4 regions of the Duganella sp. GW822-FHT06D06 genome follow, and region 3 is predicted to be linked to each of the others. Evidence: predicted binding sites of a transcription regulator. Region 3 holds the regulator's gene; each other region holds the start of a gene.

Region 1 (7,250 bases), on a different contig from region 3:
CTGCTGCGCGCGGCTGCCGAAGATGCGGTCGATCTTGTCGATGGCGGCGTCGAAGCCGGCCGGCATCGGCGCTTCCTGCGGCGCTGCTGCATCGGCTGCGCCATCATCGACGGCGGATTCGCCGCGCAGCTGGAACTCCAGCAGCCAGCGCTGGGCGCCTTCGATAGCGACGCAATGCACGTCCAGCGTGCCGACTTCGCTCAACGTGGCGGTCAGCTGCACCGGGATTTCCTTGCGGGCGTCGGCGCTGCTGCTGTCGCGCAGCACGGTGGCGATCGGCGGCAGCTGGATGTACTCGTCGGCTTGCAGCTCGACCAGCTCGCCGGCTTGCGGCGGCGCGGTTTCGGAGATCGACGAAGCCAGATGGAAGCGCACCGGCCGGCCGAGGCGCAGCGCGAAGGTGCGGTCGGCCAGCAGGATCTCGCGGTTCTCCACACTGCCGCGCGGCAGGATGCAGATCGCGCGGCGCGGCTTGTCGTGGCGCGCTTCGTCGTCGAGCAGCAGGAAGTAGCTGCGCGGGGAACCACCGCCGATCACCGGCGCTTGTCCGGCCTGGCCCAGCGCGTAGGCGACGCCGCCGCGCGCTACCGCCACATCCGGATTGTCATTGTGCAGAACCTGCAGCGGCTGCCCGCGCCAGTTGGCCAACGTGGCTTCAAGGCGGCTGGCCAGCGCGTCGGCGCGGAACACGCCGCCGTTGAGCAGCAGCGTGTCCGGGATAGGGATGGCGGCGGAGTCGTCGGCCGCGAAGCCCAGCGCCTCGCGCGCGGCCGCCGCGTGCTGGCGCAGGAAGCTGGCGAGGTGGCGCGTGATCGCCGCGTCGCTGGCATAGGGCAGGCCGAATTCGACGATGGCGCCACGGCCGCGCCGCGCGGGTTCCTGCGTTTCATTGAGGGGGAAGAAGCCGTCCACCACCAAGGCCGCGACTTCCTCGCGCGTCAGGTCGGCCGAGCGCGAACCGCCGATCAGGCGCGAGCCGGAGCCGAGCAGGGTGACGGTGGTTCTCTCCGGCGCATCGGCCGCCAGCAGCAGCTCCTTCGCCGCCCGGCAGCGCTCCGCCAGCTGCGACAGGCTGCTGGCGGACAAACGCGCCGCCGCACCGCCGGCATTCGACGCCATGCGCGTCTCGACCAGATGCGCCAGCGCCAGGTCCATATTGTCGCCGCCGAGTATCAGGTGGTTGCCCACGCCGATGCGGCTGATCTGCGGTTGGCCTTCGAGCATCTCGACTTTGATCAGACTGAAGTCGGTGGTGCCGCCGCCGACGTCGCACACCAGCACCAGACGCGTGTCCGCCAGGTCCGTGGACAGCGTCGCCCGCTGGCGGAACAGCCAGTCGTAGAATGCCGCCTGCGGTTCTTCCAGCAAGCGCAGGCCGGGCAGTCCGGCCATGCGCGCCGCCTCCAGCGTCAACGCGCGCGCGCCTTCGTCAAAGGATGCGGGTATCGTCAGCACCAGCTGTTGGAGTTCCAGAGGATGCGCAGGGAAGCGGGCGTTCCACGCCGCCCGCACATGCGCCAGGTACGAGGCGCTGGCGGCGACCGGCGACACCTTGGCCACATCGGCCTCCGCGCCCCACGGCAGTATCGGTGCCATGCGGTCCACCTGGGGATGGGACAACCAGCTCTTGGCGCTGGCGACCAGGCGACCCGGCACCTGCGCGCCCAGCTTGCGCGCCAGGCGCCCGACCACTACCTGCGACAGGCCCGCGACATCGGCCGAGGACCACGGCAGTTGCAGGTCGCCGTCCGCCAGCTCACCCTGCGCTGGGTGATAGCGCAGCGAAGGCAGCAGCGCACCGGCGGCGACTTCGCCGGGCGCCACCAACTGCTCGATCTCGAACAGGCGGATCTGCGCGCTGCCCGGTTCCGAATAGGCCAGCACCGTGTTGGTGGTGCCGAGATCGATGCTGACGACGTATTGACTCATGCTCAGGCGGCGCGTACGTCGAACTCCACCTTCCAGCGCTGGCCGTCGTTGGATACTGCCTGCAGCTCCAGCGTGCCCGACTCGGTCGCCATTGCATGCAAGCGAACCTGCACCACGTCGCTGGTCTGGCGGCCTTCCGGCGACAGTGTCGCCTGAATCTCGTTCAACTCGATCAGCTCATCGGCGCTCCAGAAGTCCAGCAGGTCGCCGATCTGGTCCTGGCGGCGCACCGACGAACCGAAGAAGCGGAACTGCACCGGTTCACCGACCACCAGGCCGAACTCCTGGTTCGGCAGTTCGATCTCGTTGCCTTCCTCCATGCCGAACGGCGCCACGCACAGCGCCTGGATCGGCGGTTCCATGCCGGGGATAGCCGGCATCGACGATTCGATCGCCACGTAGTAGGAACGCGCCGTACCGCCGCGGATGCGCACACCGCTGCCGCGACGCACGTAGCTGTAGTAAGCCGCGCCGCGCGCCACCGCCAGGTCCAGGTCCGCGCCGCCCAGCATGCGGGCGGGCTCGGAGCCTTCCAGGTACAGCCAGTCGTTGATGGCGCCCATGATGCGCTGCGACAGCAACTCCGACTTGAACACGCCGCCGTTGAACAGCACCGCAGTCGGATGCAGGAAGGTCGCGTCGGCGGTTTGCTTGCCGACGTAGCCTTCCAGTTCGCTGGTCGCGCCCAGCTGGCGCGCCAGGAAGGCGGCCAGGTGGCGCGTGATGCCGGCGTCCTGCGCATACGGCAGGCCAAGCTGCGTCAGGCCTGCGCGCGTGCGCACCGCCGGACGCGCCGACGCCTCCACCTGCGGGAAGAAGCCGTCGAGAATAAAGGTGGTCACTTCGTCGCGCGTCAGTTCGGTGCGGATCGAACCGCCGATCAGTTTCGAGCCACGGCTCGGCACCACGATAGGCCAGGTATCGACGCTGGCGTCGGCCAGCAGTTTTTCCTTGGCGCTGCGGCAGCCGTAGGTCAGCGCGCGCATTTGCCAGGCGTCGAGCTGGGTGCCGTTGGCGGCCAGCTTGCGCGCCACCAGGTGCGCCAGCGCCAGGTCCATATTGTCGCCGCCGAGCAGAATGTGGTCGCCCACCGCGATGCGGTGCGGTTCCAGTACGCCGTCGCGTTCCAGTATGGCGATCAGCGAAAAGTCGCTGGTGCCGCCGCCCACGTCCACCACCAGGATGATGTCGCCCGGCTTGACTTCCTTGCGCCAGCGGCCTTCGCTGCCCTGGATCCAGCTGTACAGGGCCGCTTGCGGCTCTTCCAGCAAGGTCAGGTTGGTGTAGCCGGCGGCGCGTGCCGCATCGGCAGTCAGTTCGCGCGCGCCCGGGTCGAACGATGCGGGGATCGTCACCGTCACCGCCTGCTCGCCGAACGGGGCGTCAGGGTAGGCCTGCTCCCATGCCTTGCGCAGGTGCGTCAGGTAGCGGGTCGAGGCTTCCAGCGGCGAGACGCGCGACACTTCTTCCGGCGCGTCGTTCGGCAGCAGCGCGGAGCGGCGGTCGACACCCGGATGGCTCAACCAGCTCTTGGCGCTGGAGACCAGGCGGATAGGCGTGGTGGCGCCACGGCTGCGCGCCATCTCGCCGGCGACGGCGGTTTGTTCTTCCGGCGACTGCTGCCATGGCAGGCTCAATTCGCCCGGCGCCAGTTCGTCCGCATGCGGCAGATAGAGGAAGGACGGCAGCAACGGCAGCTCTTCCACCGTGCCCGGTGCGGTCAGCTGCGGAATGGCCAGCACGCCGTGCTGGGTTTTCTCGCCGTCGCTGGCGCCCAGGTCCACATAGGACAGCGCGCTGTGCGTGGTGCCAAGGTCGATGCCGATGGCGTAGCGTGGGTCGCTCATAATTCCACCTCCGCCGGCGCCAGGATGGCCGCGTCGTGTGCTTCGGCCAGTTTCGGCAGGCGCACGTTGGTGGCGCGCCAGCCGCGATGGCTCAAGGCGCCGCGGAACGGCGCGCTGCCGACCACGTTGCCGGTCAGGCGCACGGCGCTGGCGTCGAAGCCTTCTTCCAGCACCACGCGGCTGCCTTCTGCCTCGCTGCGCACCGCTTCGATGGTGAAGTGCTCGCGCAGCACTTTGCTGCAGCCTTCATGCACCACGCGCGCGGCGGCGCCGATGTCGGCGTCGGAATAGGCGCTCAGGTTTTCCTGGGTGAAGTCGATCAGGCGCGCTTCGCGCTGGAACAGACTCAGAAGCTGCAAGGCGGCGTCCGGCGTGGCGACGCGCAGCGTCTGCGCAGGTGCAGGCGTTGGGGCGGGTGCTGGCGCAGCCACGGGCGCGGCGGCCGGCTGCGGCGCGTCGTCGATGCGGGTCAGGCGGGCGGCGTAGTCGGCGTCGGACAGGGCGCGGAAAAACGCGCCGATGGCGATGGAAATCCTGCTAAAAAAAGACGGCAATGGTTGAGTCGAATTGTTCATATTGTTTGCTCGTATCGGGTGAGCCGGGACGCCGCATCGGCGGCATCCTGGCGAGGTGTGGGTTGGGGGCGCGCGTGGCGCGGGGAAATTCCGTCCCCCGGAACCCAGCATGATACCAGCTTGGCCACTTGGTTCCCAAGAAGGCAAGCATGCACCTTTGATATTTCGCTTGATATCGTCATTTTAAGCGCATAGAATACTGTATATGTATACAGTAGTTTGGTGACGCCATGTCTTACGATGAAACCCACGATGAAAATAATCAAGAGCATGTGATGCTGCTTCCGCAGTCGCTGAAGGCGCAAAAAGGCCGTGGCGCGGTGTCGAACCTGCAGGGCCGGTTCGAGGTCCACGCCCGCGAGGCCTATGACGACGGCTGGGAACGCGAAGAGGAAGAGGCCGCACCCTGGAAAACTCAAGTCACGGACGAGCTCTGCAAGTCCATCCTCAGCCGCAACGCTTCGCCGGACTTGCCGTTCAGCGTCTCGCTCAATCCCTACCGGGGTTGCGAACACGGCTGCATTTATTGTTTCGCGCGGCCCACGCACAGCTATCTCGGCCTGTCGCCCGGCATGGACTTCGAGAGCAAGATCTTCGCCAAGATCAACGCGCCGGAAGTGTTGCGGCGCGAGCTGGCCAAGGCCGGCTATGAACCGGCCTCGATCGCGCTCGGCGTCAATACGGACGCCTACCAGCCCTGCGAGCGCGAACGCAAGCTGACCCGCCGCGTGCTGGAGGTGCTGCAGGAATGCCAGCACCCGGTCGGCCTGATCACCAAGTCCTCGCTGATCGAGCGCGACATCGACATCCTGTCGGCGATGGCGGCCCGGCAGCAGGCCGGCGTCGCCATCACGCTGACCACGCTGGACCCGGCCATCGCGCGCACGCTGGAGCCGCGCGCGGCAGCACCGGCGCGCCGCCTGCGCACGATACGCACGCTGACCGACGCCGGCATTCCGGTCGCGGTCAGTGTGGCGCCCATCATCCCCTTCGTCACCGAGCCCGATCTGGAGCGTATCCTGGAGGCGGTGAAGGAGGCCGGCGCCGTCAGCGCCCACTACACGGTGCTGCGGCTGCCATGGGAAGTGGCGCCGCTGTTCCATCAGTGGCTGCAAGCGCATTTCCCGGAGCGGGCCCGGCGCGTGATGAACCGCGTGCGTGAAATGCGCGGCGGCAAAGACTACGACAGCAACTTCGGCGCCCGCATGAAAGGCGAGGGCGTGTGGGCCGAGCTGATACGCCAGCGCTTCAAGATCGCCACCGAACGCCTCGGACTGACCGGGCGCGGCAGCCGCTTTCACAACATGGACGTCTCGCAGTTCACGCGTCCGCTGGTGGTGCCGCCGCTGGGCGCGCGGGCCAAGGCGGCGGCCGACGCCGGCCAGCTGGACTTATTTTGAGGAGGCCGCCACGCCGATGTTGACGGAGAGTTCGACATCTGCCGCGAACGGCAGGGACATGAACCCGGACGCAGACGAGCGCACCAGCGCCACGTAGTCCGGATTCATGTCGGCATTGTCCGCGATGACGAGCGCGCCCGGGCGCAGCCGGCTGCGCACCAGGCCGAGGATCTCGGGATACAGCGCCTTGGCGCCGTCGAGCAGCAGCAGGTCGACCTGCTCCGGCAGATCGTTTGCCAGCGTTTCCAGCGCATCGCCGGCGCGGATGTCCACCAGGTCGAGCAGGCCGCCTTGCGCCAGATGGTCGCGCGCCCGCCCCACCTTGGTCGGCTCGAACTCGCTGGTGATCAGATGGCCACCGCCGTTGTCGCGCAGGGCTGCCGCCAGGTACAAGGTCGAGATGCCGAACGACGTGCCGAACTCGACGATATTGCGGGCACGGCAGCTGCGCGCCAGCATGTACAGCAACTCGCCGGTCTGGCGCGACACCGGCAGCGGCACATCCTTCAGCCGATGGTAGAGGTTGAGGTATTCGGTCTTGCTGCGCATCAGGCGTTCGCGCTCGTCCTTGGACAGTTCGGCGACGGCCGGAATCGCGGCGATCTGGACGGCGTCGGCTTCGGCAAACAGGCGGTCGAGCAGCGACGCCACGGGATGATTGGTCAGGGTTGTCATGGTGATTCCTTTCGAATGAAGAGTGGATATAATATGAAGAATCCTTCATGTTTCATATTCGCATTCGGAACCGCCCCTATGACAGACCCCGCAAAAGCCCCAATCTCCTCGCGCAGGAAGCCCAAACAGGCGCGCTCGGCCGACCTGGTATCGGCCATTCTTGAAGCGGCTATTCAGGTTTTGGCGAAGGAGGGCGTGCGCCGCTTCACCACCACGCGGGTGGCGGAGCGTGCCGGCGTGAGCGTGGGATCGGTGTACCAGTACTTTCCGAACAAGGCGTCGATCCTGTTCAGGTTGCAGGCGGATGAGTGGCGGGAAACCACCGAGATGCTGGTCAACATCCTGCAAGACACGCAGAAGCCGCCGCTGGAGCGGCTGCGCATTCTGGTTCACGCCTTCCTGCGCTCGGAATGCGACGAGGCCGAGATCCGCACCGCGCTGAACGATGCCGCCCCGTTCTATCGCGACACACCCGAAGCACATGAGACGCGCTCGGCGGCCGACCGCATCATCGAGGTCTTCATGCACGAAGTTCTGCCTACAGCGACAGACAGTGTGCGCACTTTGGCGGGCGATCTGGTCATGACGACCTTCAGTTCAGTCGGCAAACAGTTCTCGGAAACACCGCGCACCGAGCAAGAAATACACACCTATTCGGAAGCGCTGGCCGACATGCTGTGCGCCTATCTCGCCGGCCTGAACTAGTTCTTCAGCGCGGCCAGATGACGTTCGATCTCGAACACATGCTGGTCATGGCGGCCCAGTTCGCGCAACGCGCTGGCCAGATGGTTGAGGTAGTCGCTGTTCGGCCCGCTGGGCCCGGC
Region 2 (7,250 bases), on a different contig from region 3:
GCCGCCGGAGACGATCACCAGGTCCGATTGCTCGACCGCCAGCTGCGAGTGTCCCGCCTTGGGGCGCTTGCCGGCAGTGCTGGTCAGCACCGCGAACTTGTCGCCCAGCAGGGTGCGCAGATCGGGCAGGGCCGGGCCGCTCCAGCTGACGGCGAACACCGTGCCCTGCGTGTTCACATATTCGCGCACGACGGTGCCGCTGTCGAGCGTGCTCTGGCTGACGGTGTAGACCGCCGTGCTGTCGGCGTTGGCCGCCGCGAGGCTGCGCGCGCCCTGCCTGACCGGCGTGGTGCCGAAATTGGACGGGGCGCTGCCCAGCGCGGCATAGGCCAGCGCGCCTTGCAGCAGGGAGAGGACCAACATGAGTAAGAATGCGCGGCGCATGAAACGCTCCTGTGCCTGAGATGTAGGCAGTGTAGAACGACAGCGGGTTGGATAGCGTTAGCGATATGTAAGCAAACGTTACGATTGCGGCCAACGAAAAACGGCGCCCGCAGGCGCCGTCGATGCAAAGGACAGTGAGCTTAGAACTTGACGTACAGGCGGCCGAAGTACGAAGCGCCGTTCAAACCGAACTGCACGCTTTCATACTTGAAACCGTTGTCGGTCTGGTCGACGTTCTGCGACGTCGGCTTGACGTTGAAGATGTTGTTGCCGCCGAAGGTGAACTTCATGTTCTTGTTGATGCTGTAGGTGAAGCTCAGGTCGGCCGAGGTCTTCGACTCGTAGTGCTGGTTGGGCACGCCGCCGGCCGTACCGTCGAAGGTGCCCAGGGTCTGCGGACCGAAGTGGATGATCTTCAGGTCGCTTTCCCACGGGCCGGTCACGTAGTCGAAGCCCAGCGTGGCCTTGGAGCGCGGCGCGCCTTGCTCGATGTACAGGCGTTCCTTCTCCGACAGCAGCACGTCCTCGAAGCCTTTCAGCGAAGCCGGCGCGTGGATGCCGGTCACTTCCGTCTTGCTGACGTTGAGCGCCAGGAAGGTGGTCAGCTTGTTGGAGCCGAAGTTGGTCTTGTGCGACGCGGTCAGGTCCAGGCCCTGGGTCTTGGTGTCGACCGAGTTGACGAAGAACTGCGCTTCGCCCACGCCCAGCTTGGCCAGGCGCTCGGCCAGGTCAGGATAGGTGTCGGCGTTGAAGCGGCCCGACAGCACGATGCGGTCCTTGATCTTGATGTTGTACAGGTCGGCGGTCACCGAGACGGCGGCGTTCGGCGTCCAGGTGGTGCCCAGCGTGAAGCTGGTCGACTTTTCTTCCTTCAGTTTCGGGATGCCGGCCGCGTTGGCGACGGTGCCGCCGTTCGGCGCCAGCACCACGTCGGTGGCGACGCCGCCGATGAAGTCGGTGAAGGTCGACGAGAAATAAACTTGTTGCAGCGACGGTGCGCGGAAGCCGGTGCTGCCCGAACCGCGCAGCAGCACGCTGTCGGCCACGCGCACGCTGCCGGCCAGCTTGCCGGTGACGGTGGAGCCGAAGTCGCTGAACTTCTCGTAGCGCAGCGCGCCTTGCAGCTTGACGGTGCGGCTCAGGTCCGCTTCCAGGTCGAGGTAGGCGGCGGTGCTGTGGCGCTTGGCGTTGACCTGGTCGGCCGGCTGGAAGCCGGGGAAGCCCTGGCTGCCGGCGTTGCCGCCGAAGCCGATGCCGTCGACGTCGTTGTACGAACCGGGTTCGCCGGCGAAGATCTTGTAGGACTCGCTGCGGTACTCGCCGCCGAAGGCGACGTTCAGGCCGTCACCGACCAGGCCGTCGTAGTAGTGGTTCAGGTCGAGGTTGGTGGTCAGCTGCTGGAACGAGAAGCCGCCCGCGTCGAAGCGGTCCGGGCTGATGCCCTTGCCGCCGGCCAGCAAGTCCTTGTTGGCGATCGAGGCGTTGATCGTATGGCTGATGTTGTAGCGCATCTTGTTGTAGCCATAGGTCTGCGACACATCCAGGTTCCAGTCGCCCACCGTGTTGCGATGGCCGACGATGGCGTACTGGTCGTCGATGTCGGCGTTGATGAACGGCACGAAGCCGTTCGGGTACATGGCCGCCGAGTTGCGGCTCGGGATGTCGTCGGAACCGATGCCGCCGCGCGCGAAGGCGGCGCTGGAGGCGTTGCGGGTCTGGCCGCCGGCGGTGAAGTACAGCTTGCCGGCGCCGGTGGTCGGCAGGTCGCCGTTCAGGTAGATGGTCTGGTTCTTGGTCTTGGTGTCGCCGATGATGCGCGGATTGTCGGCTTCGGCGCGGTTGGAACGGCCGCGGTCCAGGTATTCGCCGGTGATGCCGAGCGTGCCGCCGTTGCCGATCTCAAAGCCGCAGTAGGCCGAGGTCATGTAGTTCTTGCCGTCGCGCTTGGAGTATTCGCTGAAGCCGGCGATGGCTTCGCAACCCTTGCTTTTCTTCAGGCCGATGTCGATCACGCCGGCGATGGCGTCCGAGCCGTACTGGGCGGCGGCGCCGTCGCGCAGCACCTGCACGTCCTTGATCGCCAGCAGCGGGATGGTGTTCATGTCGGTGCCGGTGTTGCCGCGGTTGCGGGCGCCGAACAGGTTGACCAGCGCGGTGGTGTGGCGGCGCTTGCCGTTGACCAGCACCAGGGTCTGGTCGGAGCCGAGGCCGCGCAGCGCGGCGGAGTCGACCAGATCGGCGCCGTCGGAGCCGCTCTGGCGGGTCGAATTGAACGATGGCGAGATGTAAGTCAGCGTTTGCGCCAGGTCGAACTGGCCGCCTTGTTCGGTGGACTTGCTCATCGGAATGATATCGACCGGCACCACGGTGTCGGTGGACGAAGTGGTCGCGCGGCGTGAGCCGACGATGCTGACCGATTGCAGCGGGGTGTCTGGTTTGGCTTCCTGCGCGGTCTGCGCGAAAGCGGATGGTGCGAGGCTGAGGGCGGCTGCGCCGTAAAGGCTGAGCAGTACTGCATGACGTAATGGTGTGTTGGCGAACAAGTTTTCTCTCCCGTGAAAAAACTGATTCTAGTCAAATAGCTCATCAGGGCATGACTTTTTTGATAATTTTGCATCCAAACTTTATTTACTGTTGTTTTGCTGCGCCAGAGTGGTGTCGGCACTACGTAGTGCTACGTAGTGCCATAGTTTTAGTCAATTATTGCTTCATCTATCTGGTAGCAAGCGGCGCAGGGTGTACTATGCTGTATAAAAACACAGCGTAAAATCATGGCGTCTGTCATTACCCCGACCATGCAGGGCTTGCCGGCCTATGCCGAGCTGTTCTGCCTGACCAATTTCTCCTTCCTGCAAGGCGCCTCCAGCGCCGAGGAGCTGGTCGCGCGCGCCGTGCAGCTGGACTACGCCGCGCTGGCCATCACCGACGAATGCTCGCTGGCCGGCGTAGTGCGCGCTCACGCCCAGGCCAGGGAGGCCGGCCTGCCGCTGCTGATCGGCAGCCATTTCCATCTGAAGCATCCCGACGGCAGCCCGGCCCTGTCGCTGATCGCGCTGGCGCAGGACCGCGAGGGCTACGGCAATCTCTGCGAACTCATCACGATAGGGCGCAACCGGGTCGCCAAGGGCAGCTACCTGCTCACGCCGACCGACCTGGCCGCGCCGCCGCCGGCCTATGCCCACTTGAAAGGCTTGCCCGGCTGCCTGATGATCCTGCTGCCGCATTACCCGGCGTTCCAGCCGGACGACGTCGACCGCCTGCACGCGCAGGCGGCGTGGATGGAGGTGACGTTTCCCGGCCGTAGCTGGATGGGCCTGAACCTGTTGCAGCGCGCGCTGGACGAGGCGCACCGCCTCAGCATCGACGAGGTGGCGCTGCAGCATGGCATGCCGGTGGTGGCGCTGGGACATGTCTGCATGCATGTGCGTTCGCGCAAGCCCTTGCTGGACACCTTGTGCGCGGTGCGGGTCGGCAAGCCGGTGGCCGAGTGCGGCTACGCGCTGGCGCAGAACGCCGAGCAGCACCTGCGTTCGCGGCTGCGGCTGGCGAACCTGTATCCGCCGCAGGCGCTGGCGGAAACGTTGAACATCATGCGGCAGTGCTGCTTCAACCTGAGCCAGCTGCGCTACGAATATCCGCATGAGCTGGTGCCGCCGGGCCACACGCCGGGCAGCTATCTGCGGCAGGAAGTGTATGCCGGCGCGCAGCGGCGCTTTCCGGCCGGCGTGTCCGACAAGGTGTGCGGGCAGATCGAGAAGGAGCTGGCGCTGATCCGCGAGCTGAAATACGAGCCTTATTTCCTGACGGTCTACGACATCGTCCGCTTTGCCCGTTCGCAGGACATCCTGTGCCAGGGGCGCGGCTCGGCGGCCAACTCGGTGGTCTGCTATTGCCTCGGCGTGACCGAGGTCGATCCCGAGCGCAGCAATATGCTGACCGGGCGTTTTATCTCGCGCGAGCGCGACGAGCCGCCCGACATCGACGTCGACTTCGAACACCAGCGGCGCGAGGAAGTGATCCAGTACATCTACAAGAAATACGGCGCGGACCGGGCCGCGCTGGCGGCCGTCGTCATCAGCTATCGGCCCAAGAGCGCGCTGCGCGACAGCGGCAAGGCGCTGGGCGTGGACCTGGCCATCGTCGAGAAGGTGGCCAAGGCGCACCACTGGTTCGACGGCCGCAACGACCTGCTGGGCCGGCTCGCCGAGTGCGGGCTGGACCCGGAATCGCAACTGGCGCAGCAATGGGCCGCGTTGGCGGTGACCTTGCTGGGCTTCCCGCGTCACCTGTCGCAGCATCCCGGCGGCTTCGTCATCTCGCACGAAAAGCTGTCGCGGCTGGTGCCGATCGAGGCGGCGACCATGGAAGGGCGCTGCGTGATCCAGTGGGACAAGGACGATCTTGAAGAGCTGGGCCTGATGAAGGTGGACGTGCTGGCGCTGGGCATGCTGACCGCGCTGCGGCGCGCGCTGGCGCTGGTGGGCGCGCAGCGCGGCGCGCCGTTCCGCATGCAGGACATTCCCGTCGAGGACCCGGCCACCTACGACATGATGTGCGAGGCCGACACCATCGGCGTGTTCCAGATCGAATCGCGGGCGCAGATGAGCATGCTGCCGCGCCTGCGGCCAAGGGTGTTTTACGACCTGGTGATCGAGGTCGCGCTGGTGCGGCCGGGACCGATCCAGGGCGGCATGGTCCATCCCTATCTGCAACGGCGCATGCGGCGCGAGGACGTCCACTTCCCGCCGCGGCTGGAGGAAGCGCTGGGCCGCACCTTGGGCGTGCCGATCTTCCAGGAGCAGGTGATGCAGATCGCCGTCATCGCCGCCGGCTTCACCGAGGGCGAGGCCGACCAGCTGCGGCGGGCGATGGCCGCATGGAAGCGCAAGGGCGGGGTCGACAAATACCAGCAGCGCATCATGGACGGCATGCGCGAGCGCGGCTACGACGAAGCGTTCGCGGCCGCCATTTGCAGCCAGATCCAGGGCTTCGGCGAATACGGCTTTCCCGAATCGCACGCCGCCAGCTTCGCGCTGCTGACCTATGCCAGTTCCTGGCTCAAGTGCCACGAGCCGGCCGCCTTCCTGTGCGCGCTGCTGAATAGCCAACCGATGGGCTTCTACAGCCCGTCGCAACTGGTGCAGGACGCCAAACGGCACGGCGTGCAGGTGCGCGAGATCGACGTCACCGTCAGCGGCTGGGATTCATCGCTGGAAGAGCGGGTGGGGCGGCGCAATCAGCCGGCGGTGCGGCTGGGCCTGTCGCTGCTGAAGGGCATGCGCGCCGAGGCGGCCGAGCGCATCGAGCAGGCACGCGCCGCGCAACCGTTCGCCAGCGTGGCCGACCTGGCGCGCCGGGCCGACCTCGACCGCCACGACCTGCAAGTGCTGGCCGGCGGCAACGCGCTGCAAGCGCTGGCCGGCAACCGGCGGCAAGCCTTGTGGCAGGCGGTCGGCGCCACGCCGGACAAGGACCTGCTGCGGCCGACCACGCCGGACGAGGAGATCCCGCTGCTGAAACCGCCGACGGAAGGGGAGGAAATACTGGGCGACTACCGCTCGCAGGGACTGACGCTGGGCCGGCATCCGCTGGCGCTGCTGCGCCCCAAGCTGCTGGAGCACCGCTTCCTGCCGGCGTCCACGCTCAACACCTACACCAACGGCATGCTGGCGCGGGCCTGCGGCATGGTGACGGTGCGGCAACGTCCCAGCACGGCCAAGGGCGTGCTGTTCGTCACCATCGAGGACGAGACCGGCAACGTCAACGTCATCATCTGGCCGGCGCTGGTGGAGCAGCAGCGGCGCGAAGTGCTGGGGGCGCCGCTGCTCGGGGTGTATGGCGTCTGGCAGCAGGAGGGCATCGTGCGCCACCTGGTCGCCAAGCGGCTGGTCGACATGTCCCACCTGCTGGGACGGCTGCCGACCATCAGCCGCGATTTCTGTTAGCGCAGGCCGGCGCTGCGGTTGCCGCTGGTGCCGTAATAGGTATGGATCTGGCTGGCCCAGGTCTGGTTGGCCATATTCGGCCATTCGTCGCTATTGAAGCCGGGCGCCGCTTCGATGCGTTCCTTGTCCAGGTTCAGCGAGAAGCGTTTGTTGACGGTGTCCAGCGTCAGCGCTTCCCACGGCACGGCGAACAGCTTTTCGCCCAGCGTGAACACGCCGCCGAACGACATCACCGCATAGGCGATGTTGCCGGTGCGCATGTCGAGCATTATTTCCTTGATCTCGCCCAGGTGTTCGTCCTGCAGGTTGTGGACGTGATTGCCGATCAGCGTATCGGCGCCCATCAGTTCCGGACCGGGGCCTTTGTGGCCGTGGTCGACATACATGCCCAAGGCATCGAGTTCTTCATAGTTCATCATGACCTCCCTGATTGAGTGAGTTGTCATTTTTGCCTTGTTGAAGGCGCCGGTCTGTACGGTGCAACACAGTGCTGGCGGATAGGCAAACTGGCTATTTTTGCACTTTCTTTCATAGGACTTTCCCGGCCGGTTGCGGATTTTTCCGGGCAGGAAGGTGAAGAATCGGACGTTTTAGGGTATAATTTCAATTTCCCGCACGTGCCGTTCGGCACCATCTGCAATGACCAAATTTGTCTTCGTCACCGGCGGCGTCGTGTCTTCCCTTGGTAAAGGGATTGCCGCCGCCTCTCTCGCCGCGATCCTCGAATCGCGCGGCCTCAAAGTCACCATGCTCAAGCTCGACCCGTATATCAACGTCGATCCTGGCACGATGAGCCCTATGCAGCACGGTGAAGTATTCGTCACCGACGACGGGGCCGAAACCGACCTCGACCTCGGCCACTACGAGCGCTTCATCTCCACCCGCATGAAAAAGGTGAACAACTTCACCACCGGGCAAATC
Region 3 (7,250 bases):
TCGATCGGGTTCAGCGCCGGCGTCTCGTCGATATAGACCTGGGCGTCGTTCATTTTCTGGATGGCGTGCGTCAGGCGCGGCCAATCCTCGTCGTTCAGCTTGCCGGTGCGCAGGCGGTGCTGGTCGAGCTGGCCGACCGAGCCCAGCATACGCATGGCCAGCTGCACGCCGCCCATCTCCATCGAGAACACGGCCACCGGCAAGCCCTCTTCCACCGCGACGTTTTCCGCGATGTTCATCGAGAACGCGGTCTTGCCCATCGACGGGCGGCCGGCCACCACCACCATGTCGCCCGGCTGCAGGCCGGAGGTCATGCGGTCGAGGTCGATCCAGCCGGTCGGCACGCCGGTGATCTCGGAGCCGGACTCGCGCGAATACAGTTCGTCGATGCGCTCGACCACCTGGGTCAGCAGCGGCTGCACCGGAATCCAGCCGGCCGCGCCGCGCGCGCCCTGCTCGGCGATGGCGAAGATCTTGGACTCGGCCTCGTCGAGCATCTGCTTGACTTCCTTGCCCTGGGGCGTGAACGCCTGGCCGGAAATCTCGTCGGCCACGGTGATCAGCTGGCGCAGGATGGAGCGGTCGCGGACGATCTCGGCGTAGCGGCGGATGTTGGCCGCCGACGGCGTGTTCTGCGCCATCGCGTTCAGGTAGGCCAGGCCGCCGACATCGTCGGCCTTGCCCAGCTGGGTCAGGGTTTCAAACACCGTGATGACGTCGGCCGGCTTGGAGCCGTTGATCATCTTGACGACTTGCTCGTAGATGATGCGGTGGTCGTAGCGGTAAAAGTCTTCGGCATGCATCATATCCGCAATGCGGTCGAACGCCGCATTATCGCGCAGCAGGCCGCCGATGACGGACTGTTCTGCTTCGATGGAATGCGGCGGGACGCGGAGTGAATCTACTTGCGGATCGGAGGGGGCGTTCATGGCGCGAATTATACCTGCTTGCATGGGCCGTATTACAAATTTATGACGAGAAAAAAGCCGGGCAAGCCCGGCTTTTTCAATGTGTTGCAACACTTACCAGACGTTTCCGCCCAGAAAAGTATTAGGCAGCTTCGCCTACGACGGCAACGGTCACTTCCACCACCACGTCGGTGTGCAGAGCGACGCTGACCGGGTGCTCGCCAACGGTCTTCAGCGGACCGGTAGGCATGCGCACGGCAGCTTTTTCAACTGCGAAACCAGCTTTGGTCAGCGCTTCAGCGATGTCGAAGTTGGTGACGGAGCCGAACAGACGGCCGTCAACACCAGCTTTTTGCGAAACGTTCACGGTCATGCCGCTCAGTTTCTCGCCTTGGGCTTGAGCGGCGGCCAGCTTTTCAGCAGCAGCTTTTTCCAGTTCGGCGCGCTTGACTTCGAATTCAGCAACGGCGGACGCGGTAGCGCGGCGGGCCATTTTTTGCGGAATCAGGAAGTTACGTGCGTAACCGTCTTTAACTTTAACGACTTCACCCAGGTTGCCCAGGTTGACGACTTTTTCTAACAGAATGATTTGCATAGTTCTTCTCCAGGATCTTATCTAGACGACGCGATTAAGCGTGGTGCAGATCGGTGTAAGGCAGCAGCGCGAGGTAGCGAGCGCGCTTGATTGCGGTGTCAACTTGACGCTGGTAGTGCGCCTTGGTACCGGTCAGACGTGCTGGCATGATTTTGCCGTTTTCCTGGACGAAGTCTTTCAGGGTGTCGACGTCTTTGTAGTCAACTTGTTCTACGTTTGCGGCGGTGAAGCGGCAGAATTTCTTACGCTTGAACAAAGGATTCTGTTGCTTGCGCTTTTCTTTCAGCTTGAGCTTGTTTTTGTCGAACTTTTTACCGAATGCCATTTTAGGCTCCTGTATCTAAATTGAGCTGTCTGGGACAGCACTAAAATCAATGATGTGAAACACCAGGCTTTTGCTATTGCGATTCTTCTTGTTCAGGAAACCGGTGAACTGATACATGCCTGCCAGTGGCGCCTGACTGAAGCGGCCTGAAATCTCGCCCGCGGCAACCGCGGAAATTTCAAACTCGCTCAATCGGGCGATGCCTGCTTCGACTTGCTGCGAGCGGTGCTGGAGTACAGCACTGACGATCGGCATGCCGGCCGGGGTATAGCGCAAGGCGTCCCGTTCGGCGATCAAAGCAATAAACTGGAGCTGATTCAGCTCGGTTCCCGGGAACAATTAGGCCGCAGGAGCAGCAGCGACTGCTGGGGCTTCGGTGCGATGCGATTTCGCTGCATCTTCACGTTGTACCGACTTCATCATCGGCGAAGGAGCGGTTTCCGCTTTCTTCATCTTGACGGTCAGGTGACGCAGCACGGCATCATTGAATTTGAAGGCGGTTTCCAGCTCGACCAGGGTCTCGTTGTCGCATTCGATGTTCAGGCAGATGTAGTGTGCTTTAGCCAGTTTCTGGATCGAGTAAGCCATCTGACGACGGCCCCAATCTTCAACACGGTGCACGGCGCCGCCGCGGGTGGTGACCGAGGCTTTGTAACGCTCGATCATGGCGGGCACTTGCTCGCTCTGGTCCGGATGGACGATAAATACTATTTCATAGTGACGCATGCAAACTCCCTTAAGGACTGTGAATATAGCCCACCCTGGCGTCAAGACAGGTGTGGGAAGAGGTAAGCCCGCGACTATAGCAGCTTTGCCGCCAAAAGACCAGCCCCTGACCGGGGTCAAGTCTGACATTCGGACACGAGCTCTGCCGTAGCATTTATTACGGCAGAGCTCGTGTCCGAATGTCAGACTTGACCCCGGCATGAAATTATTTCGTGCTAAGCAACAAATTCCCTTGCATTTCGCTTCACACTGTACAAAAATACAGACTGTCTATATACACAGGCCTAAAGCACTCTATGATCAAGCTCACCGCAAGACAGGAACAAATTCTCAATCTGATCAAGGATGCCATCGAAAACACCGGCTTCCCGCCGACCCGCGCCGAAATCGCCAACGAACTGGGCTTCAAGTCCGCCAACGCGGCCGAGGAGCATTTGCAGGCGCTGGCGCGCAAGGGCGCGATCGAGATCGCCGCCGGCACGTCGCGCGGCATCCGCCTGCTGGGCGTGCACGCCGAACCGGCCGCTTCCAAGGTGCCGCTGTCGCTGATGATGTCGCTGCCGCTGATCGGCCGCGTGGCCGCCGGCTCGCCCATGCTGGCGCAGGAAAACCTGGAGACCAGCTACAGCGTCGATCCGGCCATGTTCTCTTCCCGCCCCGACTACCTGCTGAAGGTGCGCGGCGAATCGATGCGCGACGCCGGCATCATGGATGGCGATCTGCTGGCAGTGAAAAAGGTGGACAGCGCCAAGAACGGCCAGATCGTCGTGGCCCGCATCGGCAACGACGTCACCGTCAAGCGCTACCGCAAGACCGGCTCGCTCGTCGAACTGCTGCCGGAAAACCCGGACTTCAAGATCATCAAGGTCGATCCCGAAGCCGACGAGTTCGCGCTGGAAGGCCTGGCGGTCGGCCTGATGCGCAGCTGGCACTAAGGATTACCCCGGCGGCGCTGGCGGCGGGGTAATCCCCCCCCCAGGCGCCTAGCGCTTGCCCGCCGTCTCCGGCTGGCGCGACAGGTCGCGCGCGCTCAAGGCGATGTCGCCGCGCCGGCCTCCCCATGCAGCCTGCGCCAGCGTGACCGCGTCCGCCTGGCGTTTGGCCTCGTCGGCCACCCGCACGAACACCTCGCTCATCAAGGTCTGCGCGGCGTCCATTTCATCATCGGTCATCAGGTCGGCCAGGTCGGGCGGGATGCTCTTGCCGACCGGGAGCGCGGCATTGTAGTTCGCAAGGAAGCGGTCGTAGCAGCTGCGCCACGCGGCCAGCGCCTGCGTCACCGCAGCACCGCCGGCCAGGGCCGGGCGCATCGGCATATTGGGAGCCTGGCAGTTGAAGCGGGCCAGCGCGATGTCGGCGCCGTCGTAGCGGCTGGTGTAGTACTCGATCTCGGCCTGCCGCGCCAGACGGCGGGCCTGCTCGTCGGCGCAGGCGCTACTCGACAGCACGGTCAAGGCTAGTACCCATGCTGCTTTCATAACGCCTCCTCCCGCTTAGCAAAATTGAAAGCTTAGATTATCACAACTCGGCGCGATGCTCAGCAAGCTTCCAGTGCGCAGCTGAAATCGTCCAACAGATCGTCGGTATCCTCGATGCCGACCGACACCCGTATCAGCGATTCCGCGATGCCCATCGACGCCCGGCGTTCCGCGCCCATCTCGAAGAAGATGGTGTGCGCCACCGGGATGATCAAGGTGCGCGTGTCGCCCAGGTTGGAGGCCGGAATCGCCAGCTTCAGGCGGTTCAGGAAGTCGAAGCAGTCGATGCCGTCCTTCAGCTCAAAGCTCAGCAGCGAGCCGCAGCTGCGGAACAGTTCGCTGGAGATGGCGTGCTGCGGGTGCGACGCCAGGCCCGGGTAGTAGACCGCGGCCACGCGCTCGTCCGCCTCCAGCAGCCTGGCCAGCGCCAGCGCATTGGCGCTGGTGCGCTCCATGCGCAGCGCCAGCGTCTCGGCGCCGACGGCGATGTGGTGCGCCGCTTCCGGCGCCAGCGAGGCGCCGAAGTCGCGCAAGCCCTTGGCGCGGATCTGCGCCAGCCCCCATTGCAGCGGCGCGGCCTTCTTGTAGTTCTCGTAGATATTCGGGAAGCGGGTCCAGTCGTAGGCGCCGGTGTCGGTCAGGCTGCCGCCCAGCGCGTTGCCGTGGCCGCCGATCGACTTGGTCAGCGCGTTGACCACCAGCCCGGCGCCGACCGACTTCGGACGGAACAGATAAGGCGTGGTCATCGTGTTGTCGACGATGTAGAGGATGCCGCGCTGCCGGCACAGCTCGCCGATGCGTTTGAGGTCGGCCACTTGCGTGCGCGGATTGGCGATGGTCTCGACGAACACCACGCGGGTCTGCGCGGTGATGGCGGCGGCCACGTTGGCGACGTCGGTGGCGTCGACGAACGACACCGCCAAGCCCTGCGCCATGGTGGTCTGCCACAGGCTGTTGGTGTTACCGAACAGGAAAGCCGACGACACCACATGGTCGCCCGCGCGCAGCAGCGACTGGAACACGGCGCCGATCGCGCCCATGCCGGTGGCGAAGCAGATCGTGCCGACGCCCTGCTCCATCTGGTTGACCTTGTCCTCCAGCGCGGAGATGGTCGGGTTGCCCTGGCGGCCGTAGCGGAAGCCCGGCTCCTTGCCCTGGAACACAGACGCCAGCTGGCGCGCGTCGGCGTAGCCGAAGGCGACCGATGTGTGGATGGGCTTGTGCAGCGAACCGTGCTCGATGCCCTTCTGGCGATCGTTGTGCAGGATGGTGGTGGTGAAGCCGTAGTTTTTCTTGTCGTTCATGTTCAAGCAGTCAAAAAAAAAGCCCGGTGCGGACTCATCCGCACCGGGCGCGACATCAGCCTTCGGCGGTCGCGAGATTCAGATTCAGTTGCGAGCGTCCGGCATCCTCGGGGCCGGCGGCCTTGGGATGGTGACGCGCGTATTCCAGCTTGTCCAGGTAGTCCTTGGAGATGTCGCCGGTGACGTAGACGCCGTCGAAGCACGATGCCTCGAAGTTCTTCAGCGCCGGGTTGACGTCGGAGATGGCGCGCTTCAACGCGTCGATATCCTGGTACACCAGGTGGTCGGCGGTGATCTCGCGGCAGACTTCCTCGGTGCTGCGGCCGTAGGCGATCAGCTCGTCGCGGGTAGGCATGTCGATGCCGTACACGTTGGGGAAGATCACCGGTGGCGCCGCCGAAGCGAAGATCACCTTCTTGGCGCCGGCTTCGCGCGCCATCTGCACGATCTCGCGGCTGGTGGTGCCGCGCACGATGGAGTCGTCCACCAGCAACACGACCTTGTCCTTGAACTCGGAAGCGATGGCGTTCAGCTTCTGGCGCACCGACTTCTTGCGCGCGGCCTGGCCCGGCATGATGAAGGTGCGGCCGATGTAGCGGTTCTTGATGAAGCCTTCGCGGTATTCCACGTTCAACGCCAGCGCCAGCTGGATCGCGGCCGGACGCGACGAATCCGGAATCGGCATGACGACGTCGATCTCGCCGTCCTTGAACTCGCGCTTGATCTTCTCGGCCAGGTACTCGCCCATTTTCAGGCGGGTGGCGTACACGGAGGCGCCGTCGATGACGGAATCCGGACGCGCCAGGTAGACGAACTCGAACACGCAAGGGTTGAGCGACGGATTGTCGGCGCACTGGCGCGAATGCAGCTGCTTGTCGGCGTCGATGAAGACCGCCTCGCCCGGCGCGATGTCGCGCACGAAGCGGAAGCCCATGCCTTCCAGCGCCACCGACTCGGAGGCAATCAGGTACTCGGCGCCCAGCTCGGTTTCGTTGATGCCCAGGCACAGCGGACGGATGCCGAACGGATCGCGGAAGGCCAGCAGGCCGACGCCGGCGATCTGCGCCACGGCGGCGTAGCCGCCGCGCACGCGGCGATGCAGCACGGTCACGGCTTCAAAAATCGTGTCGGCGTCGATCGAGATACCGGTGGTGGCTTTCTGGATCTCGTGGGCCAGCACGTTCAGCAACACTTCCGAATCGGAATCGGTGTTGATGTGGCGGCGGTCGTTCTGGAACATTTCTTTTTTGAGCTGTTCCCAGTTGGTCAGGTTGCCGTTGTGCGCCAGGGTGATGCCGAACGGGGCGTTGACGTAGAACGGTTGCGCTTCTTCCTCGCTCGACGAGCCGGCGGTTGGATAGCGGCAGTGACCGATGCCGGAATTGCCTTGCAGCGTACGCATGTTACGGGTACGGAAAACGTCACGAACCAGGCCGTTGGCCTTGTGCATGGCGAACATGCTGCTGTGATTGGTCGCGATACCTGCCGCATCCTGGCCGCGGTGCTGCAGCAGCAGCAATGCGTCATACAGCAGTTGGTTGACAGGTTGATGAGAAACGACGCCGACGATGCCACACATGATGTTGCTCCTGGACTGGGTGCTACTGATTTAAAGAATTCAAAAATTCACATGCTGCGCCATGGCAGCGGGAAGCAAGGCTTTCACCGTATGCGCTCCGGTCTCCGCGAACGGACTCAATAGCGCATCCTTCCAGAATGCTTGTTGCGGTATCGAGGTCATCCCACACAGGATGACACCGGCCAGCACAATTACAAGGCCGCGACCGAAGCCGAACACCATGCCCAGCGCGCGGTCAACCAGGCTGAGGCCGCCTGCATCGAGCAAGGCGCCCAGCGCCATGGCCAACAGGCCCGTCAAAATCTTCACACCGATAAACAGTGCAATAAAGGCAA
Region 4 (7,250 bases), on a different contig from region 3:
TGCTGCCGAAGGCCAGCAGGTTGTCCACCGTGCGGCACTCGAAGGCGCCGTACAGCGTGTCGCCGGCCTTGAAGGTGAACTGCGCGGCGTCGTGGCCGATGCCGGTGCGCGCGCGTATCCAGCCTTTTTCCGAAATGATGACGGTGACCGGTTCGTCCACCACCTTCTGTTCGACCACGGCTTTCTGCGCTTCTTCGATCAGGGTGCGGCGGGCGTCGCCATAGGTCTTGGCGTCGGCGTCGATTTCCTTGATGATGGCGCGCTTCATCGACGATGGGTTGTCGAGCAGGTCTTGCAGCAGGCCTTTTTCCTTGCGCAGTTCGGCCAGCTCTTGCTGGATCTTGATCGCTTCCAGGCGGGCCAGTTGGCGCAGGCGGATTTCCAGGATGTCTTCGGCCTGGATCTCCGACAGGCGGAAGCGCTCCATCAGCGCCGCTTTCGGTTCGTCCGAATTGCGGATGATGTGGATCACTTCATCGATGTTCAGCAGGATGGTCTCGCGGCCTTCCAGGATGTGGATGCGCGAGTCGACCTTGCCCAGCTTGTACTGCGTGCGGCGGGTGACGGTGGCGAAGCGGAATTCGACCCATTCCTGCAGGATGTCGGTCAGGCCCTTCTGGCGCGGACGGCCATCGCCGCCTATCATCACCAGGTTGATCGAGGCCGACGATTCGAGCGAGGTATGCGCCAGCAGCAGCAGCATGAACTCGGTCTGGTCCTGGTTCTTCGACTTCGGTTCGAACACCAGGCGCACCGGCGCGGCGCGGCCCGATTCGTCGCGGATGGTGTCGAGCGAATTGAGGATCAGCGATTTGAGCGCCATCTGTTCCGGCGACAGCGCCTTCTTGCCCATCTTGATCTTCGGGTTGGTCAGCTCTTCGATCTCTTCCAGCACCTTCTGCGACGAGGTGCCCGGCGGCAGTTCGGTGACCACCGCCTGCCACTGGCCGCGCGCCAGCTCTTCGATCTTCCAGCGGGCGCGCACTTTCATGCTGCCACGGCCGCTCGCGTACATGTCGCTGATCTGCGACGGCGGGGTGATGATCTGGCCGCCGCCCGGGAAGTCCGGGCCCGGGATCATGGCCATCAATTCGGCGTGGCTGATCTTCGGATTGCGGATCATGGCGACGGCCGCTTGCGCCACTTCGGTCAGGTTGTGCGACGGGATTTCCGTCGCCAGGCCGACCGCGATGCCGGAGGCGCCGTTCAACAGCACCATCGGCAGGCGGGCCGGCAGCAGGCACGGTTCTTCGGTCGAGCCGTCGTAGTTGGCCTGGAATTCCACGGTGCCGAGGTTGATCTCGTCGAGCAGCACCTTGGCGATCGGCGTCAACCGGGCTTCGGTGTATCGCATCGCCGCGGCGCCGTCGCCGTCGCGCGAGCCGAAGTTACCCTGGCCGTCGACCAGCGGGTAGCGCAGCGAGAAGTCCTGCGCCATGCGCACCATGGCGTCGTACACGGATTGGTCGCCGTGCGGGTGCAGCTTGCCCAGCACGTCGCCGACCACGGTCGCGGACTTGCGCGGCTTGGCGGTGCTGTTCAGGCCCATTTCGTTCATCGCGTACAGGATGCGGCGCTGCACCGGCTTCTGGCCGTCGCACACGTCCGGCAGCGCGCGGCCCTTGACCACCGAGATCGCGTAGTCGAGGTAGGCGCGTTCGGCGAAGGTCGACAGGGTCAGCGTGTCGCCGCCGTCGCCGTCGTCGCCGCCGCCCGGCGGGCCGTCGTTGCCGCCGCCATTGCCGTCATTGCCGCCGTTGCCGCCGCCGCCGTCCGGCGGCGCGGCGCTGACGTCGTCGCGCACGGCCTCGTCGCCGGCCGCTTGCGCGGACGCAGGCGCAGGCGAGGGCGCAGGTGCCGCAGGTGCCACAGGTTGAGCCACCGCCGCCGCTTCCGGCGCCGGTTCGTCAAAGAGATTTGCTTGATGAGTCATAGTCGGTGAGTAATTAGATGTCTGCTTCGGCTTCGTTGCCATGTTCTTCGATCCAGGCGCGGCGCGCGGCCGCTTCGCCTTTGCCCATCAGCATATTGAAGCGGGCCGACGATTCGCCGTGCGCGTAGGCGCCCAGCGACACCGGCAGCAGCCGGCGGGTGTCCGGGTTCATGGTGGTTTCCCACAGCTGTTCGGCGTTCATCTCGCCCAGGCCTTTGAAGCGCGAGATCGACCAGGCGCCTTCCTTCAGGCCGTCCTTGCGCAGCTTGTCCTCGATCGCCACCAGTTCGCCGGCGTCGAGCGCGTACAGCTTCTGGATCGGCTTCTTGCCGCGCGCCGGCGCGTCGACGCGGTACAGCGGCGGCCGGGCGATGCAGATGTTGCCGTTGGCGATCAGGCCGGGGAAGTGCTTGAAGAACAGCGTCAATAACAAGACCTGGATGTGCGAGCCGTCGACGTCCGCATCGGACAGGATGCAGATCTTGCCGTAACGCAGGCCGGAGAGGTCCGGCATGCTGTCGGCGCTGTGCGGATCGACGCCGATCGCCACCGAGATGTCGTGGATCTCGTTGTTGGCGAACAGGCGGTCACGATCGGTCTCCCAGGAGTTGAGCACCTTGCCGCGCAGCGGCAGGATGGCCTGGAATTCCTTGTCGCGGCCCATCTTGGCCGAACCGCCCGCCGAGTCGCCCTCGACCAGGAACAGTTCGGTGCGGGCGACGTCGCTCGATTCGCAGTCGGTCAGCTTGCCCGGCAAAACGGCCACGCCGGACGATTTCTTCTTCTCGACCTTTTGCAGCGAGCGCAGACGCGATTGCGCCTGCTTGATGACCAGTTCGGCCAGCTTCTTGCCGTAGTCGACGTGGTGGTTCAGCCACAGCTCCAGCGCCGGCTTCGAATAGGTCGAGACCAGGCGCACGGCGTCGCGGGAGTTCAGGCGTTCCTTGATCTGGCCCTGGAACTGCGGGTCCAGCACTTTTGCGGACAACACGAACGAGACGCGCGCGAACACGTCTTCCGGCAGCAGCTTGACGCCTTTCGGCAGCAGCGAGTGCATCTCGACGAAGCTCTTCACCGCGCCGTACAAGCCGTCGCGCAGGCCCGATTCGTGGGTGCCGCCGTTCGGCGTGGGGATCAGGTTGACGTAGGATTCGCGCACCACGGCGCCCTGTTCGGTCCATGCCACCACCCAGGCCGCGCCTTCGCCCTCGGCGAAGCCTTCGGCGTCCGGGCCGGCGAACTGCGCGCCTTCGAACAGCGGGATCAGGGTCTCGCCGTCGGTCGCTTGCGCCAGCGCTTCGGTCAGGTAGCCGCGCAGGCCGTCGTTGTACTGCCAGACCTGCGATTCGCCGGTCTTGGCGTTGGTCAGCGTGACGGTGACGCCCGGCAGCAGCACGGCCTTGGAGCGCAACAGGCGTTGCAACTCGGTCTGCGAGATGGCGGGGGAGTCGAAATATTTGGCGTCCGGCCAGGCGGTGACGCGGGTGCCGGACTTCTTGCCGTCGCGCGGGGCGACCGCGGAGGACAGCGGCTCGACCACGTCGCCGTGCTCGAAGGCCAGCTTGTGCAGGCCGGTGCCGTCGGGCTCCTTGCGCCAGACGGTGATCTCCAGGCGCTTGGACAGCGCGTTGGTGACCGACACGCCGACGCCGTGCAAACCGCCGGAAAACGCATAGGCGCCGCCCGAACCCTTGTCGAACTTGCCGCCCGCGTGCAGGCGGGTGAACACGATTTCCACCGTCGGCACGCCCTCTTCGGGGTGCAGGCCGACCGGGATGCCGCGGCCGTCGTCTTCGACGGTGATGCTGCCGTCGGCGTTCTGCGTGACGATGATATTTTTGCAATGGCCGCCCAGCGCCTCGTCCGAGGCATTGTCGATCACCTCCTGGATGATGTGCAGCGGATTCTCGGTGCGGGTGTACATACCCGGGCGTTGCTTGACGGGTTCCAGGCCCTTGAGGACCCGGATGGATGCTTCGCTGTAGTCGGAAACTGGTTTTTTAGTGGCCATACGTGATCAAGCTTGTAATTTCGATACTGGGTTTATGTACAGTTTTATGCGGACGTTTGCGTATTCTATCCTCAACCGGGCGTAATCGCGGCAAAAAAACGGCGCGGGCCAATTTATACACGATGTTTACAACCCCGGCCCGCCTTTTTAGACCGTTTTTACGGCGCCATCGATAAGCTGTTTTGTATCGCAACGATCAATCCAGAGGTTCGATATGCATGCTTTCTTCCATACCAGGGCGGCCCAGACCCAGCACAGGGCGCGGCCTTCCCGGCCGCGCGCCTGCCTGATGCAGCTGACCGTCGACAGCGACGCCGTCACCGCGCTGCGGGCGCTGGTGATGCGCACCTGCGGCGACGCCATGGAGTTCATGCGGGTCGAAGCCTGCGACCACGGCGCCCGCGTCAAGGTCTGGCTGTGCGTGTCGCGCGCGCTGGCCATGCAGGTGATGGAGGCGGTGATGCGGGCCTTGCCGGGCGCCGAATTCGGCCGCCTGACGCCGCTGGCGACGCGGGGCGCGGCATGATCGTCGCCGTCGCCAACCAGCACGGCGGCGCCGGCGGCGCGGCGGTGCTGGTCGATACCGAGGGCCGCGACAGCGCCGAGAGCCGCGCCGCGCTGGCCGCCGCGCGGCTGGCGGTGGTGCCGCTGAAGCCGGCCCAGGCCGACTTGTCGACCCGCTACCAGCTGATCGCCCGTTTGAACGCCGCGCGCATGTTCAATCCCGGACTGCGCGTGCTGTTTGTGCTGGTCGGCGGCGCCGACGAGCCCACCGACGCCGAGCGCGCCGCGGTGCGCGCCTATGTGGCGCAGGTGATGTCGGCCTCGCTGGCCAGCACAGTTATCCACGGACCGGCGCCGGCCGATATGGACGCCCTGTACCGCGAAGTTTTTACCGTTTGATGTTTTTACCACTTGATCTAACCACCAACAGAAAGACCGCATCATGAAGAAATTGATACTCGCCGCAGCCGTCGTCGCTGCTTTCACGGGCACGCACGCTTACGCCGAGGATGCAGCGCCGGCCGCCAAGCCGGATAATGAAACCAGTTTCAACGCCGCGCTGGTCAGCGACTACCGCTATCGCGGCATTTCGCAGACGCGCCTGAAACCGGCCCTGCAAGGCGGCTTGGACTACACCAACAACCCGACCGGTTTCTACGCCGGCGCCTGGCTGTCGACCATCAAATGGACCAAGGACGCCGGCGGCAGCGGCGACATCGAGTTGGATATCTACGCCGGCAAACGCGGCCAGGTCACGCCCGACCTGTCCTACGACGTCGGCGTGCTGACCTATGTCTATCCGTCGAACGGCCTGGCGCACGTCAGCGGCTTCGTCAACGCCAACACCACCGAGGTGTATGGCCAACTGGGTTATGGCCCGGCTTATATCAAGTATTCGCACGCGGTGACCAATCTGTTTGGTTTCGTCGACAGCAAGAACAGCGGCTATGTGGACCTGGGCGCCAACATCGACGCGGGCGAGGGCTACACCGTCAACCTGCACGCCGGCCACCAGAATATCAAGCACAACGGCGCGGCCAGCTATAGTGACTGGAAGATCGGCGCCACCAGGGACTTCGGCGTGGTGACCGGCGCGCTGGCGGTGATCGGCACCAACGCCGGCAAAACCGCCTACGCTTCGCCGGCCAACGGCAAGTTCCTGGGCAAGACCGCGCTACAGCTGACCATCAGCAAAGTGTTCTGATCGGGCGAGTGTCCGGTCATCGGAGGGGCGGCGCTTTGCGCGCGTCCCTTTTTTTCTGCCCGGGCAGTAGGCATGTACAGGGCGGGTGCTGTTTTTTCGGCTTTTACTAAAACCCGATAACCAGTACTACCTGCCGCTAACCATCGATATTTCGTGCGACCCCACGCTATTTTCGGAACTAAAAACGACTAACCACCTCTAACGAATACAGGCCAAAAAATATAGCGGCGTTTAGCATTCAGCACGGCATTTTTAGTAAGTGATAGCGCGCTGTAGTGCAGGTCAGTAGTGGTTAGCAGCGCTTAGTAAAAACCGATTTTTAGGGAGCCCCCACCATGTCCAGGTATAGCCTCCAATTCCCGATCCGCGTACCTGACGATGTGCTCGTCGAGCTGGGTGAATTCACAGGTAATTTTTGGTCGGATTCCTTGGCCCAGGAGCCCTTCGTCATCGAGGCAATTCGCAACTACATCAAACCCGCGCCGCCGGCCCCGCAGCAGCCAGCGGCGGCGTCCGAGGCGGGATACCAATGGAAGCAGGTCTTCCTTCCCGAGGGCACAAGGCTGCGCGCCAGCTTCGGTAACCAGCCCTATTTCGCCACGGTGGCGGGGGCGGAAATCAAATATGACGGGCACTCGGTATCACCGTCCTGCTTTGCCAACCTGCACGGCAGCGGCAACCGCAATGCCTGGAAAGCGGTCTGGCTGCGCCTGCCCGGTAGCGAAGATTGGTTGCTTGCCGATGTCTGCAGGTCGGCGCGGAAAGCGGCGATAGCGCGCTTGCACGGGGACGGCGAAACCTTTTCATCTAGCTGTACGCCCGGGCGGCGCCGCCGCGAAATACTTCGCTGTAGAGATGGCGGACTTCGGGCGCGCACAGCACGTACGCCGTCTTGCGGCAGTCCAGTTCCAGTTCGCTGTGGTGGGAGTGGTAGCTGCCGCGCTGGTCGAGTTCCAGCGTGTCGGCCAGGCGCGCGCCGGGGATTTGCGCGACGAATACCAGCAGACATCCGGTCTGGTGGGGCGTCAGCGGCTTGCTGCCGTGCGCCACAGTCACCAGCACGCGGGCGCAGGGATTGAGCTCCTGCGCCCGTCGCAGGCGGCCGAGAAAATCTGCGTGGCGGCCTTGCTCGATGTCGGCCGGGCGCACCAGCGCCACGATGACGGCCGCCCGCGCCAGCGCCGCGTCGGCGTCGCGGTGGGAGGCGTCGATCACCAGGTCGTCGTACAGCTGCGGATCGTAGGCGCCGGGGTTGGGGCTGACCAGCAGCACCCGGCTGCCGGCCGCCACGCGCAGCATGGCCAGGTCCTCGGCCAGGTCGGAGACGGTGGCGTTGCCGTCCATGCCAGTGAGGGCGACGATCATATGGCCTCCACCGAAGCGTGCACGGGAACCTCGTCCAGCGCTTCCAGCATGGTCGCGATGCGCGCCTTGCAGCCGTTGGTGGCGGGCGTCATGGGCAGGCGCAGTTCTTCGCGCAGCACGCCCTGCATCGCCAGCGCGGCCTTCAGCGGCGCCGGGTTGGGTTCCGAGAACATCAGCTGGATCAAGGGCTGCAGCCTGGCGAACAGCTCGCGCGCTTCGGGCAGGCGCTGTTC

What was found. Region 3 encodes LexA, which represses DNA repair genes until DNA is damaged. Its sites were predicted from a motif close to ACTGTATNNNNATACAGT; they were not measured.
Region 1: AC1RMD_RS05010 (PA0069 family radical SAM protein) is a predicted target of LexA. The motif match lies at 4,550-4,567, and genes of this name have one in related genera.
Region 2: AC1RMD_RS25075 (error-prone DNA polymerase) is a predicted target of LexA. The motif match lies at 3,130-3,147, and genes of this name have one in related genera.
Region 4: AC1RMD_RS16790 (DNA topoisomerase IV subunit B) is a predicted target of LexA. The motif match lies at 3,970-3,987, and genes of this name have one in related genera.

Annotation. Positions count from the first base shown of each region.
Region 1 is NZ_JBXALQ010000002.1:385,555-392,804, reverse strand. It holds gene AC1RMD_RS05025 (Hsp70 family protein) at 1-1,929, opposite strand, end outside; gene AC1RMD_RS05020 (Hsp70 family protein) at 1,932-3,776, opposite strand; gene AC1RMD_RS05015 (DUF2760 domain-containing protein) at 3,773-4,351, opposite strand; gene AC1RMD_RS05010 (PA0069 family radical SAM protein) at 4,627-5,751, shown strand; gene AC1RMD_RS05005 (O-methyltransferase) at 5,743-6,426, opposite strand; gene AC1RMD_RS05000 (TetR/AcrR family transcriptional regulator) at 6,505-7,131, shown strand; gene AC1RMD_RS04995 (gamma-glutamylcyclotransferase) at 7,128-7,250, opposite strand, start outside.
Region 2 is NZ_JBXALQ010000017.1:79,401-86,650, reverse strand. It holds gene AC1RMD_RS25085 (DUF2844 domain-containing protein) at 1-363, opposite strand, end outside; gene AC1RMD_RS25080 (TonB-dependent receptor plug domain-containing protein) at 525-2,927, opposite strand; gene AC1RMD_RS25075 (error-prone DNA polymerase) at 3,156-6,329, shown strand; gene AC1RMD_RS25070 (PRC-barrel domain-containing protein) at 6,326-6,745, opposite strand; gene pyrG (CTP synthase) at 6,969-7,250, shown strand, end outside.
Region 3 is NZ_JBXALQ010000028.1:16,681-23,930, reverse strand. It holds gene AC1RMD_RS29915 (replicative DNA helicase) at 1-929, opposite strand, end outside; gene rplI (50S ribosomal protein L9) at 1,051-1,503, opposite strand; gene rpsR (30S ribosomal protein S18) at 1,538-1,828, opposite strand; gene priB (primosomal replication protein N) at 1,844-2,149, opposite strand; gene rpsF (30S ribosomal protein S6) at 2,168-2,554, opposite strand; gene lexA (transcriptional repressor LexA) at 2,851-3,489, shown strand; gene AC1RMD_RS29885 (hypothetical protein) at 3,538-4,032, opposite strand; gene AC1RMD_RS29880 (cystathionine gamma-synthase family protein) at 4,092-5,336, opposite strand; gene purF (amidophosphoribosyltransferase) at 5,392-6,915, opposite strand; gene AC1RMD_RS29870 (CvpA family protein) at 6,955-7,250, opposite strand, start outside.
Region 4 is NZ_JBXALQ010000008.1:151,641-158,890, reverse strand. It holds gene parC (DNA topoisomerase IV subunit A) at 1-1,933, opposite strand, end outside; gene AC1RMD_RS16790 (DNA topoisomerase IV subunit B) at 1,947-3,944, opposite strand; gene AC1RMD_RS16785 (hypothetical protein) at 4,159-4,470, shown strand; gene AC1RMD_RS16780 (hypothetical protein) at 4,467-4,847, shown strand; gene AC1RMD_RS16775 (TorF family putative porin) at 4,891-5,652, shown strand; gene AC1RMD_RS16770 (hypothetical protein) at 6,460-7,017, opposite strand; gene dapA (4-hydroxy-tetrahydrodipicolinate synthase) at 7,014-7,250, opposite strand, start outside.